DNA from 2 places in the Carnobacterium sp. CS13 genome. Region 1 is predicted to be linked to the other one. Evidence: riboswitches for the same ligand, from Rfam matches in the RefSeq annotation. Region 1 holds a riboswitch; the other holds the start of a gene.
What was found. A riboswitch is a leader RNA that binds a small molecule or an ion and turns the genes downstream of it on or off. The one in region 1 is predicted to bind FMN.

Region 1 (6,276 bases):
TCTAAATAATCTAAACGGAAATCCATCCCCCACTGTGAAATACAATGGGCTTCATCGATCGCCATCAACCCAATTTCCAACTGTTTAAACCGCTCCAATAACAAAGGCTGCTGCAGCATTTCCGGCGAAAGAAAAATGAACTTATACTGATTTAAATGATTTAAAACCCACTCTTTCTCTTTTATATCCATTAAACTATTGATAGCCGCAACTCTTTTTTCACCAAACATTTTTAATTGTTCTACTTGGTCTTGCATTAAAGATAAGAGCGGAGAAACAATCAGCACGATTCCTTTTAAGCAATAACCGGTTAGTTGGTAACAAATGGATTTGCCTGTTCCTGTCGGCAGCATCACGAGTGTGTCTTCTCCTGATAAAGCGGCTAATATGGCTTCTTCTTGGCCTTCACGAAAGGAAGTATATCCAAAATGACTCCCAAGCAATTCTTTGATTTTTTCTTGATTAGTCAATACGATGCCTCCTTTCGATCTGTGCTAAACGATACCAAAGAAAGAGAATATCTGGTCTTTTTTCCGTCAGTTCTTGATAGGTGAGATTCGGTTTTTCGCTTAACATCTGATTAAGTTCTTCTCTTATTTCTATCGGAAAAATAAGAGACAAATCAAACGATGGATCAACAATGCTTATTTCGATTACATGTTCTGAAATCGTACTGAATTTCAACCGGCGCAAATCAGCAATTTCCTCAATAGAATGGCCGTTCAATAAATACTTTTGCGTTATAGCTGCACTTTGGGTAATGCCGCTATAGTCTCTTGCCGTTTCAGAATAAATTGAAAAAAACAAAGGAACCATTTGTGGCTGTCGTTCGATCCATTCGATCAATTCAGCTAAACAATCTGTCAATATTATTTCAGCTTCAAGAGGTTCGATACCATAATGTTCAGCTAATTGTCTTCGTGTTTTTCCAATCTTTCCATGGCCGGTTAGATAAGCAACGATGATCTCAGCATTGGTTTCTGTCAGCTCATTTAATAAAAATAACCATTCTTTGCCAAATTGCTGGGCTAAAGTTTGCTTATCTTGATGATGTTGATTTAACCAATTTTTTAACCAGATTTGATTTTTCCATTCTTTTTCCAATGGCAAATAGTGTTTATTGCCATGGCGAACCTCTGATAAAACTTGGGTAACAAATAAACATTTACGCCAAAAATAGGCGTTAACAGCTCCATTTTTCAATTGATTTAAATGAACTGGATAAGTATGCTTCATAAAGTACTGCTGATAGCCTTTAGCTCCACTTTCTGTTAATTGATACCCTTCTCCTTCGGAATCTGCTGTAATCAATTCTAAACGTTCCATTTTGTTTATTAGGCGTTCAAATTGTTGTCGTTTTATTTTTGGAAACAAAGAAAAATAAGCTGTTAAACGGTATTGTTGAGCATTATACAATATCGAAGCTGTTCTTTTTCCTGTAAGTATATGGTAAATGGTAGAGGATTTTTTCGAAACATCATTTGAAAACAACGACAAACAAAAGTTTTCAAAATAAGTCAATTTCACCAAAGTAGTCTCCTCCTTTTTCTTTGTTCACTTGATTATTGTTACTGCTTATTTTTAATGCTTCTTCTTATTCTAATATACCAAATATTTAGAAAATATAATGGGAAATACATAAATTACTTTATTTTTTTATTGCATTAAACAAAAATGGGCTCGTTACGATCACGAGTCCCATTTCTTTATTTAATATACAATTTAATTTCTATTTTCCATAACTGAAATTAGAGAGCTGATTGCGAACGATCCAGGGTTTCATTTTAGCGAAAAGAATAACGAAAACACTGCTGACGATTATTCCTTTTGCCAGGTTGAAGGGTACTACACCGTAAAAAACGTATTGTTGTATCGGACCAACGCTGAAGTTTAAAACGGCAAAATAAAGCGGGATCAGCACATAAGCATTCAAGAACGATAGGATCGTCGTTAAAGAGAGGGTTCCAATCACATTAGCAAAAACGATGGTTTGCGTGTTTTCTACTTTATTGCGCATAATATAATAAATCGGCAAACAATAAGCTAACGAGGCAATCAAGCTAGCCGCATCACCAATAGGATACCCTGCATCTCCGCCAGTTTGAATATAATGAAGAACCGTACGGATCACAGCTACCATTATTCCCCCTACAGGACCATATAAAAACATACCTAACAATACAGGAATATCACTGAAATCTATTTTCAAAAAAGAAACTCCAGGGATAATGGGAAAAGCGAAAAACATTAGGACGAAAGCGACCGCTGCAAGCATCGAAACTCCTACTAGTCTTTTTGTGTTACTATTTTGCATAAAAATCCTCCTAAAAGGATCCATCAGCTTGAGCATTTTGAGCTTACCGAAGAATACTAGTCAAAAAAATATGCCCGTCTAATTTTTCTTCAGAAAAATCAAACAGAGCATAAGAACATTAGTACATTCAAATAAGCCCCATCTTCTTTATCCAGACTTTACTGTCGGTACTGGAATTAAACCAGTTCAACCAGATAATGCTACCTAGCTCGTGGACTATACCACCGGTCGGGAATTACACCCTGCCCCTGAAGACGAATCTATTATTTTTTTAGTACATCATCTGTACTCCTAAAGTATACTAAACTTAAGAGTATTTTGCAAGAGTTTTACTTACTTTTTATACGTTTGTTTCGTTAGGATCAATATAAGGAAAACGCATGGCGAAAACTGTCTCTTCATTTGGAACACTTTTAACCTCAATAGTGCCGCCATGTTCTTCAATAATATTTTTTACGATTGATAGCCCTATCCCAGTACCCGTCTGATTGGTTTTATAAACCGTTCTAGATTTATCCGCCTTATAAAAGCGATCAAAAATATAGGGAATATCTTCTTCCATTATACCCATACCGTTGTCTATCACTTCCATAACAACTTCATCAAAAACTTTATCTAAATGAACCCATAATTTGACTTCTTTATTTTCTCGTTCCGCCATAGCAGTATGCCGTATAGCATTGTTGATCAAATTGACAAATACTTGGTTCATCTTGTCTTCATCCATCTCGTATGTTTGCACTCCTGGATCGATTTTAAGGGTTAACCTTACATGACTGCTTCCAGCTATACGATTAAAACGCGCCATCAACTTTCTGAAAAACGGTTCTAAAATGACATCTTCACGAATCAAATCAATATGACCTGCTTCCATTCTAGATAAATCCAGCATTTCGTTGACCATTCGGTTCATCCGTTTCGATTCTTCACCGATGATACTCGCCATCTCATGTTTTTCTGCTTCTGTTTCAGCTATATCGTCTAAAATTGCCTCACTGTAACCTTGTATCATTACTAAAGGTGTTCGTAATTCATGAGAAACGTTATTGATAAAATCGACGCGCATTTTATCCAAACGCCGTTCTTTTGTTAAATCTTGCAACGATACTAGAACTCCCCGGACGTTTTCTAACCCTTCATCAAATAAAGGAACCAATGTGATTTCGAAATAAATATCATTAAAGGTAGCATCGTAATAAACTTTTTCAGATTTTTCAATCACTTCATCTATTTGATCTGCTATCACTTCCGGCACAGCCGTTTCTTCTATCCCTTCCAACTTATACCAATTATGCAAAAACTCTTCGCCAATCGGATTAGACATCAGCAAAGTTTTATCTTGATTGTAGTATAAAATACCGGTTGAGATCGAAGTAACAATGTTTTCTAACAATTCTTTTTCTTGTCGAGTTGCCGTTCCAGTGGTTTCCAATGATTTCCGCATTTTATTCATGGCTAAAGCAAGTTGTGAGATTTCATCTTTATAATGTATTGGAGCTTGTTGTGAAAAATCATTTTTTGCATATTCAAAAGCAATGTCTCTTAATTCGTTCAAAGGCTTCCCTAAACGATTTTGCAAATAATAAAAAAGACCAATTGCTAACAATCCATAAAGAGCAAAATTAATCAGAGACCAGATGTTCATTTTTTGTTGTGTTGCGTTTAAAAAAGACAAATCTCCAAACGAATACAATGTTCCCTTTTGTCCATTGAACTCGAAAGTTTTCATGCGGAAAATAAATACAGACTCTGCGTTTTTTTTGTTTTCATGTTCGCTTATGATCTCAGTATCTTTTCCAGCTTTCATCGCTTTTTTTACTTCTTCATCAGCGAGTAAAATCTCTTTAGAAGAAGGTGTCAATTGTTCAGACATATTGTAAGAGGTACTGACAGGTTGACCATCTAAATAAATCGACATAAACACATGGGTATCGTGCGCTTTCAACTTATCCAAGTGATCGATTAAAAACTGAGGATCTTCTTCTAAATATGTTTCTGTCGTTTTTATTGAGGCTCTATAATCGGATAGATAATTGTTTTCAACATTTTTTTGATAGATGCTGCCATATATCTGATTGGTCGTAATAAAGCAAAACCCTACGATAAGCATAGTGACTGCCCATACCCGAAAGGTGATGTTGTTTAATTTAATCATCACTTAACCTACTTCTTTTCTTCAGGATAGGAATTAAATTTGTACCCTAATCCCCAAACAGTCACAATCATTTTTGCAGCCGCCTCAGATTGTTTGGTCAATTTTTCCCGTAATCGTTTAATATGGGTATCTACTGTTCTCAGATCTCCAAAAAATTCATATTTCCATACTTCGCGTAAGAGTTGTTCTCTACCGAAAATTTGATTTGGCGATTGGATCAAATACAATAATAAGTCATATTCTTTTGGCGTTAAATTAACCGGTTTTCCATCCGCTAAAACACGGTGTGACTGATTATCGATTTCAATATTAGGCATCACGATCAAATCGGGATTTTCTTTTTCTTCTTCTTTTTTAGTATGGGTTCTTTTCAAAACTGCCGACACTCGTAAGACAACTTCGCGTGGACTGAAAGGTTTTACAATATAATCATCTGCTCCTACTTCAAATCCTTGAATCCGGTTGATTTCTTCCCCTTTGGCCGTTAACATCATAATAGGTGTATTTTTGTGCTCGCGTAATTTTTCAGCAACTTCAATACCATCCATTTTAGGCAACATAAGATCCAATAAAATTAAATCATAATCGTTTTCTAATGCAAGGTTTAATGCATCTTCTCCATTATCTGTTTCAGTAATGATATAGTTTTCACGTTCCAAATACATCTTTAATAAACGACGTATGCGGTCTTCATCATCTACAACTAGTAGATTTAATGCTTCATTTCCCACTGATGTTACACCTCCACTTTAAACATACTGATTAATCTGTACTAGTCAAGTATACACAACTTTCTTTTTGGCATACAGCTAAACGCACTCTTACTATGTATGCTTACTTTTAAAATAGGAATAATCTGATTGATTATCCCTATTTTAAAGCAGCTTATTTTTCAGAAGAATTTTTATTTTGATTGGCTAAGTTTCGCAATTGGTTGACCTCAAAAGACTTCAGTTCGCGCCATTCTCCTGGACGCAAACCATCTAGATTCAACGTACCGTATGTTTCCCTCTTAAGTTTCTGAACAGGGTGTCCTACGGCTTTAAACATGTTTTTAACTTGACGATTCCGTCCCTCATGAATAGTCAATTCAACCATAGTCACATTTTTTGCTTTATCTGCTGATATGATTTTTGCTTTAGCAGGAGCTGTTCGTTTGCCTTCAACGACAATTCCTTTTTCTAACTTAGTTAGCGTGTGTTTCTCTACCATGCCTTCAACTTTGGCTACGTAGGTTTTATCAATATTAAATTTTGGATGCATCAACATTTGTGACAGTTCGCCATCGTTTGTCAAAATCAGTGCACCTGTTGTGTCATAATCTAAACGTCCCACTGGATAGATCCGTTGTTCGATATGAGGGAATAAATCCGTCACTACACGGCGGTCTTTATCATCGGATACAGCTGAAATGGTATTTCTAGGTTTATTTAATAAAAAATAAATAGGTTCTTCACGATCAATTGGAACTCCGTCCACTTCTACTCGGTCAGAATTACCTACTTGTACCCCTAGTTCTTTGACGACTTCTCCATTTACTTTTACACGGCCTTTAACGATCAACTCTTCTGATTTCCGTCTAGAAGCTATTCCTGCATGAGCCATTACTTTTTGCAATCTTTCCATTTTAACTACCCCTTAATGGTCATTTTTTTGTTCGCTTGGTATATCTATAAATTGTTGATTGAACTGTTCAAAAAACAAATCGGATTCATTTTCGGCAGGTTCTTGTTCCAAGTCCGATATTTTCGGTAACTCTGAGAGTTTTTTCAAACCAAAATAATCTAGAAAATAACGCGATGTGCCA
Region 2 (6,276 bases), 530 kb from region 1:
GCCTCTCAATTCAATATTTTCTAAAGCATGTTTTTCAATAAGTTCAGGATTCTCAGCTAATGAACGCACGTATTCATGCATTTCTTTTTCACCAAGTTCATTTTCTGTTTGTGAATCACTCTCACTCATACCATTCGCTGCTTCATCATTGTTTTTTTCGTGTTCTGTCGTATCTTCATTTTGTAGGCTTTCGTTAGGCTGACTAGATTGTGTCGAGTCTTCTATGACTTCTTTTTCACTATTATTATCTTCATTTTTTCCACAGCCAAATAATAAAAGCGCAGATGTACTAAGAAAAATTATTTTTGCTGTAAGGCTATTTTTCATGAGGAATCCCTCCTTTCGAATAGATGTAATTTAATCCTAACAAGAATAGTTCTGGGTATAAATTGAAAGGGCTTAGAAAAATACTTGTTCAGCAGTAAATTAATAGAGTAAGAGCTGTTCCGGAGATCAGCTGAAGCAGAAGTCCCTGTATAACAGCAAGCAAATTGTGATGAAGAAACTAGTGGAAATGATAGAATTAAAGAATGAAGAGTAAGTTCTTAATTGGAGTTGAAATTGTTTCGTTTGAAGAATGGAGGAGGAAAGATGAATTTCAATAGAACTTTTGGAAAGAAAAAGAAAAGCTTGTTAGCAGGACTGGCTGTAGGGTTAAGCATAAGTTTAGTTGGTTGTTCAGGAGAGGATACCAATCTAAAAGAAAGCACTAATAGTTACGATTCAGAAGAACAAGTAACTTCTTCCGAAAAAATAGAAGTAGCGGAAAGCGCCAATTCTATTGACGAAGAAACAAAAGAGAGTGAAAAAGAGGATAAAATTACTGAAAATGATCAGCCGATAGATGTAGTTAAAAAATATTCTTCTGAAGAGGCTAGTACAAAAACAGCAGCTTTTTTAGAATGGACTGCACCCAGAGCTGAGACAGGTAATATGGCCGTATCTGGTTTCTTTTTTAACCATGGTGCCGCTGGCAAAGGCGATTGGTATGCGTTAACAGAAGATGGAGAAATTCAGGTCCAAGAAACAATTCCTGACGAAAATTTGCCAGGGTATGATGCTTTCGACATCCATGCTCTCGGAGGAGTAGTATTTTATACGTCACTGTCAGGTATCACAGGGTATGATGAAACCCCGGAAACACAGGCCACGGCAGTTGGGTTCCATGAAATCGCAGACCCTGATTTTTCTATGCACAAATATTTATTAGGGGATAACGGGGTAGTGTATGAATTAATTGGAACAGTGGAAGAGATAGGGAGTTTTAGCGCGGGCTATGATGAATATGCTGATGATGGATTAACTAAGCCTGGGGCAGAAGCAGTTGAAAATTTTGTGTTTAAGGTCTCAGAAGATAAAGCGGCACAAGAAGAATGGGTGCGCATATTGACAGAACAGCAGCAAATAAACTAAAATCGAAAAACCACTTAATAGTTCTGTATTTTCATCTAAGTTAGTTTGACTGTGATTACCATTCTTAGACTCACACTTTTATAAAAAGGACGGACGAAATGGCACATAAATTTGAAAGCTTCATAGATGAACTGGCAATGACGGAAGTCTCGCAAAATGTTTACAATCAGTATTCTTATGCTAATCAAGAGAATGCTGTTAGGAGAGAGAATCTGCTGGTTTATTTAAAGCAAATGGATAAAATCAAACCTAAACTGATACTTGTTGGAGAAGCACCAGGGTATAGAGGTAGCCGACTTACCGGAGTTCCTTTTACCAGTGAACATTTGCTGATGAATAACGTGAAGGGGTTAGAACTATTTGGCAAGGAAAACGGTTATAAACTGCCTTCGGAAAAAGACAAGCTGTTAAAAGAAGCAACGGCTACCATTATATGGAATACACTTTTAGAACAGGATATTGTCTCATTAGGATGGAATGCTTTTCCTTTTCACCCTCATAAAAAAGACAACGGCAAAAGCAATCGGATGCCAACAAAGAAAGAACTTTTGATGGGAGAAATGTTTCTTATTCAAATGATTGAAATGTTTCAGATTGAAAAGGTTGTTGCGGTAGGCAATAAAGCGGAAGAAAGCCTTCATCAGCTGGGAATAGAGTGTCTGAAAGTAAGACATCCTGCTCAAGGCGGAAAAAATGCATTTGTTCAAGGAATAAAGCGAATCAAATAAGAATGAACTAACGAATACAACAGTTGAATAATCTTGAATAGGAAGAGTGTCTTCTATCGTGTTGTAGGAATAATTTAGTTGTTCTAGGAATCAGTATTTATAATCGATATAATAAGAGCAACTATTTTTTTAGAGGAGTGATTTATATGACGAATGAACAAAAAGATAGACCGACAACGCAGTATCTTTTACCACATGGCTGGACAATTAATTTGTCTGACAAAGCTGACTTGCTTCAAAATAACGATGGTAAAGTTGCAATCATTCTTAAGTCAAAAAACTTTGGAGATGTCTCGCCTGTTGTATTTGATGTATTGGAGAACAGTATTCATGTGCAGTCCTTGCCGCATTTCGCAGAACGAGTATCTTTCACATTAGATAAAGAAATTGAATTGGTGTTTAATTCTTTTGTTTACGAACAAGGATAAATAAAGCTCACTGTTTATTTTTAAGAAGTTCAGTTTTAGAAAAGAAAAGTAACAAAAAAGGCTCATTTGACGAGCTTTTTTGTTACTACTCTTCTTTCTTGCTGTAAATTTCATAAGCAAAATATCCGCCTAATAAGCCGATTCCAGCTCCTAAACTAAGTGTAGATAATAAAGAAATGGGAAAAAATGAGCTTGAAATCATACCAATAATACAACCAAGAAGCATGCCTAGTGGTATCAAACTATTTAGTAAATCTTGAGCGCCTTTGGTTTTTTTCTTACCCAAGGTACCATGATCGTGCTTTTGTTTAAGTTTTGTAACTACAAATATCCCGATTACCCCTACTATTATCATAGGGAGTAAAATAAGTGCAATTTCTATTACTGAGCTCATACTCAAATCTCCTTCATTTTTTAATCTGAATTGATTCTACCATACTTAATTAATACAGCTAACCAACTGCTTCAAAAAATTAAATCACTATTGACATTAGTTTTGTTTCACTATACTCTTACAGTACAAAAGTAAATAAGTCTTCAGGGCAGGGTGCAAGTCCCTACCGGTGGTAAAGCCCACGAGCCGCAAGGCAGATTCGGTTAGATTCCGAAGCCGACAGTATAGTCTGGATAAAGCGAAGACAAACTAATTGCTGAACAATGAAGATGATTGAAGTCTTATTTGAGATGGATGGAAATCGTGAGTTTATGATGCAGCTATTAAACCGTCTTATTTAACGATAAGCCAAGCCCTGGATGTAAATCTAGGGCTTTTTTGTATAGTGTTTGAAAAATTAAATAGTCTTCAGGGCAGGGCGAAAGTCCCTACCGGTGGTAAAGCCCACGAGCCGCGAGGCAGATTCGGTTAGATTCCGAAGCCGACAGTTATAGTCTGGATAAAAGAAGACATCAGTTTTAAAGAACAAAAGCAACCGAGTACATAGTATGCGGATTTATTTGTGGTGTCTTTATAAACAAAACTGACGAAAGCCCTGAGAAGAAATTCTTAGGGCTTTTTATTTTGGAAGGGGTGAGAGGGTTGGATGAAAAATATATGCAGCTTGCATTGGATTTAGCCAAGAAAGGCAAAGGTTGGACGTCGCCGAATCCTTTAGTGGGTGCTGTGATTGTTAAAGATGGAAGAGTGGTTGGTCAGGGATATCATGAAATATATGGACAGCCTCATGCGGAAGTAAATGCGGTTGCATCAGCAAAAGAAGATGTGTCAGGAGCAACGTTGTATGTCACGCTAGAGCCTTGTTCGCATTTCGGAAGAACGCCTCCTTGCTCAGACTTGTTGATAGAGAAAAAGATTCAACGAGTCGTGGTTGGGACGTTCGATCCGAATCCATTAGTAGCTGGAAAAGGGATTGAAAGGCTTTGTAATGCTGGAGTTGAAGTGGACGTAGGTGTCTTGGAAAACGAATGCCAACTATTGAATGAAGTTTTTATGAAATACATTATCACTAAAGAACCTTTTGTTGTGATGAAAACGGCGATGTCACTAGACGGAAAAATAGCGACAGTGATGGGTGAATCTCAATGGATCTCTGGAGAAGCTTCCAGGCAGCAGGTACATAATTTGCGTCATGAATTGTCTGGGATCATGGTCGGGGTCGAAACGGTTATCAGAGATGATCCGAAGCTAACTGCCCGAGGGCCAAATAGCAAAAATCCCATTAGAATTGTGGTGGATAGTCAGCTCAGAATTCCGCTGGCGTCAACGGTATTGACCCAGGAGGATACAGCTAAAACAATCGTAGCGGCTACTGAAAGAGCCGATAGCGAAAGAATAAAAATACTGAGGAAAATGGGCGTTGAAGTCATTGTGACTAAAGAGAAGTCTGGGAGAGTTGATTTGCGGGAATTAATGAAAACACTAGGTGCCATGGGAATCGACAGTGTTTTGCTGGAAGGCGGTGCGGCATTGAATTTTTCAGCCTTGGAAGAAGGCATTGTGGATAAAATGCAGGTTTATATTGCGCCAAAAATCATCGGAGGAAAGCATGCTAAAACAGCTGTTGAAGGGGCAGGCGTTGCAGATTTGAAAGAGGCTTTTCAACTGAATCGGATGACAGCTGGGATGGTTGGAGAGGATCTAGTTGTAGAAGGCTATCTGGATAAATAAAGAGAAGCAATCGATTGGAGGAAGTCTCATGTTTACTGGAATTATTGAAGAAGTGGGAACCGTTAAGTCGATCCAAAGCGGCAAAAGTTCTTCAGTTCTCAGAATAAAAGGGCAAAAAGTAGTGCAAGGAACGCGTATTGGGGACAGTATCGCAACAAACGGTATTTGTTTGACTGTGACGAAGATAGAAAACGATTCTTTTGAAGCAGATGTTATGTCTGAATCATTAAAAAGGACGAATATCGGAACATTGATTCCCGGAAGTTTCGTCAATCTAGAACGGGCACTGAGTTTGGAAACTCGGCTTGGCGGACATATCGTTAGCGGCCACATCGATGGAACTGGACAGATCAGCGAATTTAAACGCGACGATAATGCTGTTTGGCTCACAATTGAAACTGATCCTGGGATATTACGGTACATTATTGAAAAAGGCTCCATTGCTATTGATGGTGTAAGTTTGACTGTCGCGGCGGTGGATGATCAATCTTTTCAAGTTTCTATTATCCCGCATACAGGAGAGGAAACGGTGTTGCTGTGTAAGCAACCGGGGGATACTGTAAACCTGGAATGCGACATGATTGGAAAGTATGTCGAGAAATTATTAGGACTGAATTCGAAAAAACAACCTCAAGAGAGCAGTCGAATAACGCAAGATTATTTGCAGGAAAACGGGTTCTTTTAGAACAGATAGGAGCAAACCATGTTTAATACAATTGAAGAATTATTGGCTGATTTAAAGGCTGGGAAAAACATCTTATTGGTGGATGATGAAGACCGAGAAAATGAAGGGGATGTTATCTGCGCTGCTGAATTTGCGACGGCAGAAAATGTGAACTTTATGGCTGCCTATGCTAAAGGCTTGATTTGTATGCCAATGACTAAAACGTATACGAAGAAGTTAGCCTTGCCGCAAATGAGTTTGGACAATACAGACAATCACGAAACAGCTTTTACCGTTTCAGTGGACCACGTAGAGACTACAACGGGGATTTCAGCGGGAGAACGGTCATTGACAGCTATGCAATTAGTTTCGGATGATGCGAAACCGGAAGATTTTAGAAGACCAGGGCATATGTTCCCGTTAGAAGCGGTGGAAGGAGGCGTGTTAACTCGAAATGGACATACTGAAGCTACGGTTGACTTGATGCGATTGGCAGGCTTGCAGCCAGTGGGATTGTGCTGTGAAATCATGAAAGAAGACGGAACGATGGCAAGAAGAGATGATTTGCTATCGTTGGCCAAAGAGTATGGATTGAAGATCGGGACAATTGCAGATTTGATTGACTACCGGAAAGCCAAAGAAGCGGTTATTTTTCGCCAATCCAAAGCGCAATTGCCTACCAAATATGGAGAGTTCGACATTTACGCATATGAACACGCTATTACCGGGGAACACCATGTGGCTTTGGTTATGGGAGAGGTCAGTGACGGAGAACCAGTATTGTGCCGGATTCATTCAGAATGCTTGACCGGGGATGTATTCGGTTCTAAAAAATGCGATTGCGGTCAGCAGTTGGACGCGGCAATGAAACATATTGCAAACGAAGGTCGTGGTGTTTTGGTGTATATGCGGCAAGAA

Region 2: linked by a shared signal. The riboswitch ahead of ribD (bifunctional diaminohydroxyphosphoribosylaminopyrimidine deaminase/5-amino-6-(5-phosphoribosylamino)uracil reductase RibD) and the one ahead of JHE06_RS05065 (ECF transporter S component) in region 1 are both predicted to bind FMN.

What each region holds. Positions count from the first base shown of each region.
Region 1 covers NZ_CP067364.1:1,051,266-1,057,541, reverse strand. Annotated here, with positions in the region: gene JHE06_RS05075 (RecQ family ATP-dependent DNA helicase) at 1-470, opposite strand, end outside; gene JHE06_RS05070 (helix-turn-helix domain-containing protein) at 463-1,527, opposite strand; gene JHE06_RS05065 (ECF transporter S component) at 1,730-2,314, opposite strand; FMN riboswitch at 2,451-2,574, opposite strand; gene JHE06_RS05060 (sensor histidine kinase) at 2,655-4,469, opposite strand; gene JHE06_RS05055 (response regulator transcription factor) at 4,478-5,200, opposite strand; gene JHE06_RS05050 (pseudouridine synthase) at 5,355-6,095, opposite strand; gene scpB (SMC-Scp complex subunit ScpB) at 6,108-6,276, opposite strand, start outside.
Region 2 covers NZ_CP067364.1:521,744-528,019, forward strand. Annotated here, with positions in the region: gene JHE06_RS02505 (hypothetical protein) at 1-327, opposite strand, end outside; gene JHE06_RS02510 (hypothetical protein) at 592-1,413, shown strand; gene JHE06_RS02515 (uracil-DNA glycosylase) at 1,512-2,141, shown strand; gene JHE06_RS02520 (hypothetical protein) at 2,288-2,569, shown strand; gene JHE06_RS02525 (hypothetical protein) at 2,655-2,963, opposite strand; FMN riboswitch at 3,099-3,213, shown strand; FMN riboswitch at 3,364-3,478, shown strand; gene ribD (bifunctional diaminohydroxyphosphoribosylaminopyrimidine deaminase/5-amino-6-(5-phosphoribosylamino)uracil reductase RibD) at 3,621-4,694, shown strand; gene JHE06_RS02535 (riboflavin synthase) at 4,723-5,379, shown strand; gene JHE06_RS02540 (bifunctional 3,4-dihydroxy-2-butanone-4-phosphate synthase/GTP cyclohydrolase II) at 5,398-6,276, shown strand, end outside.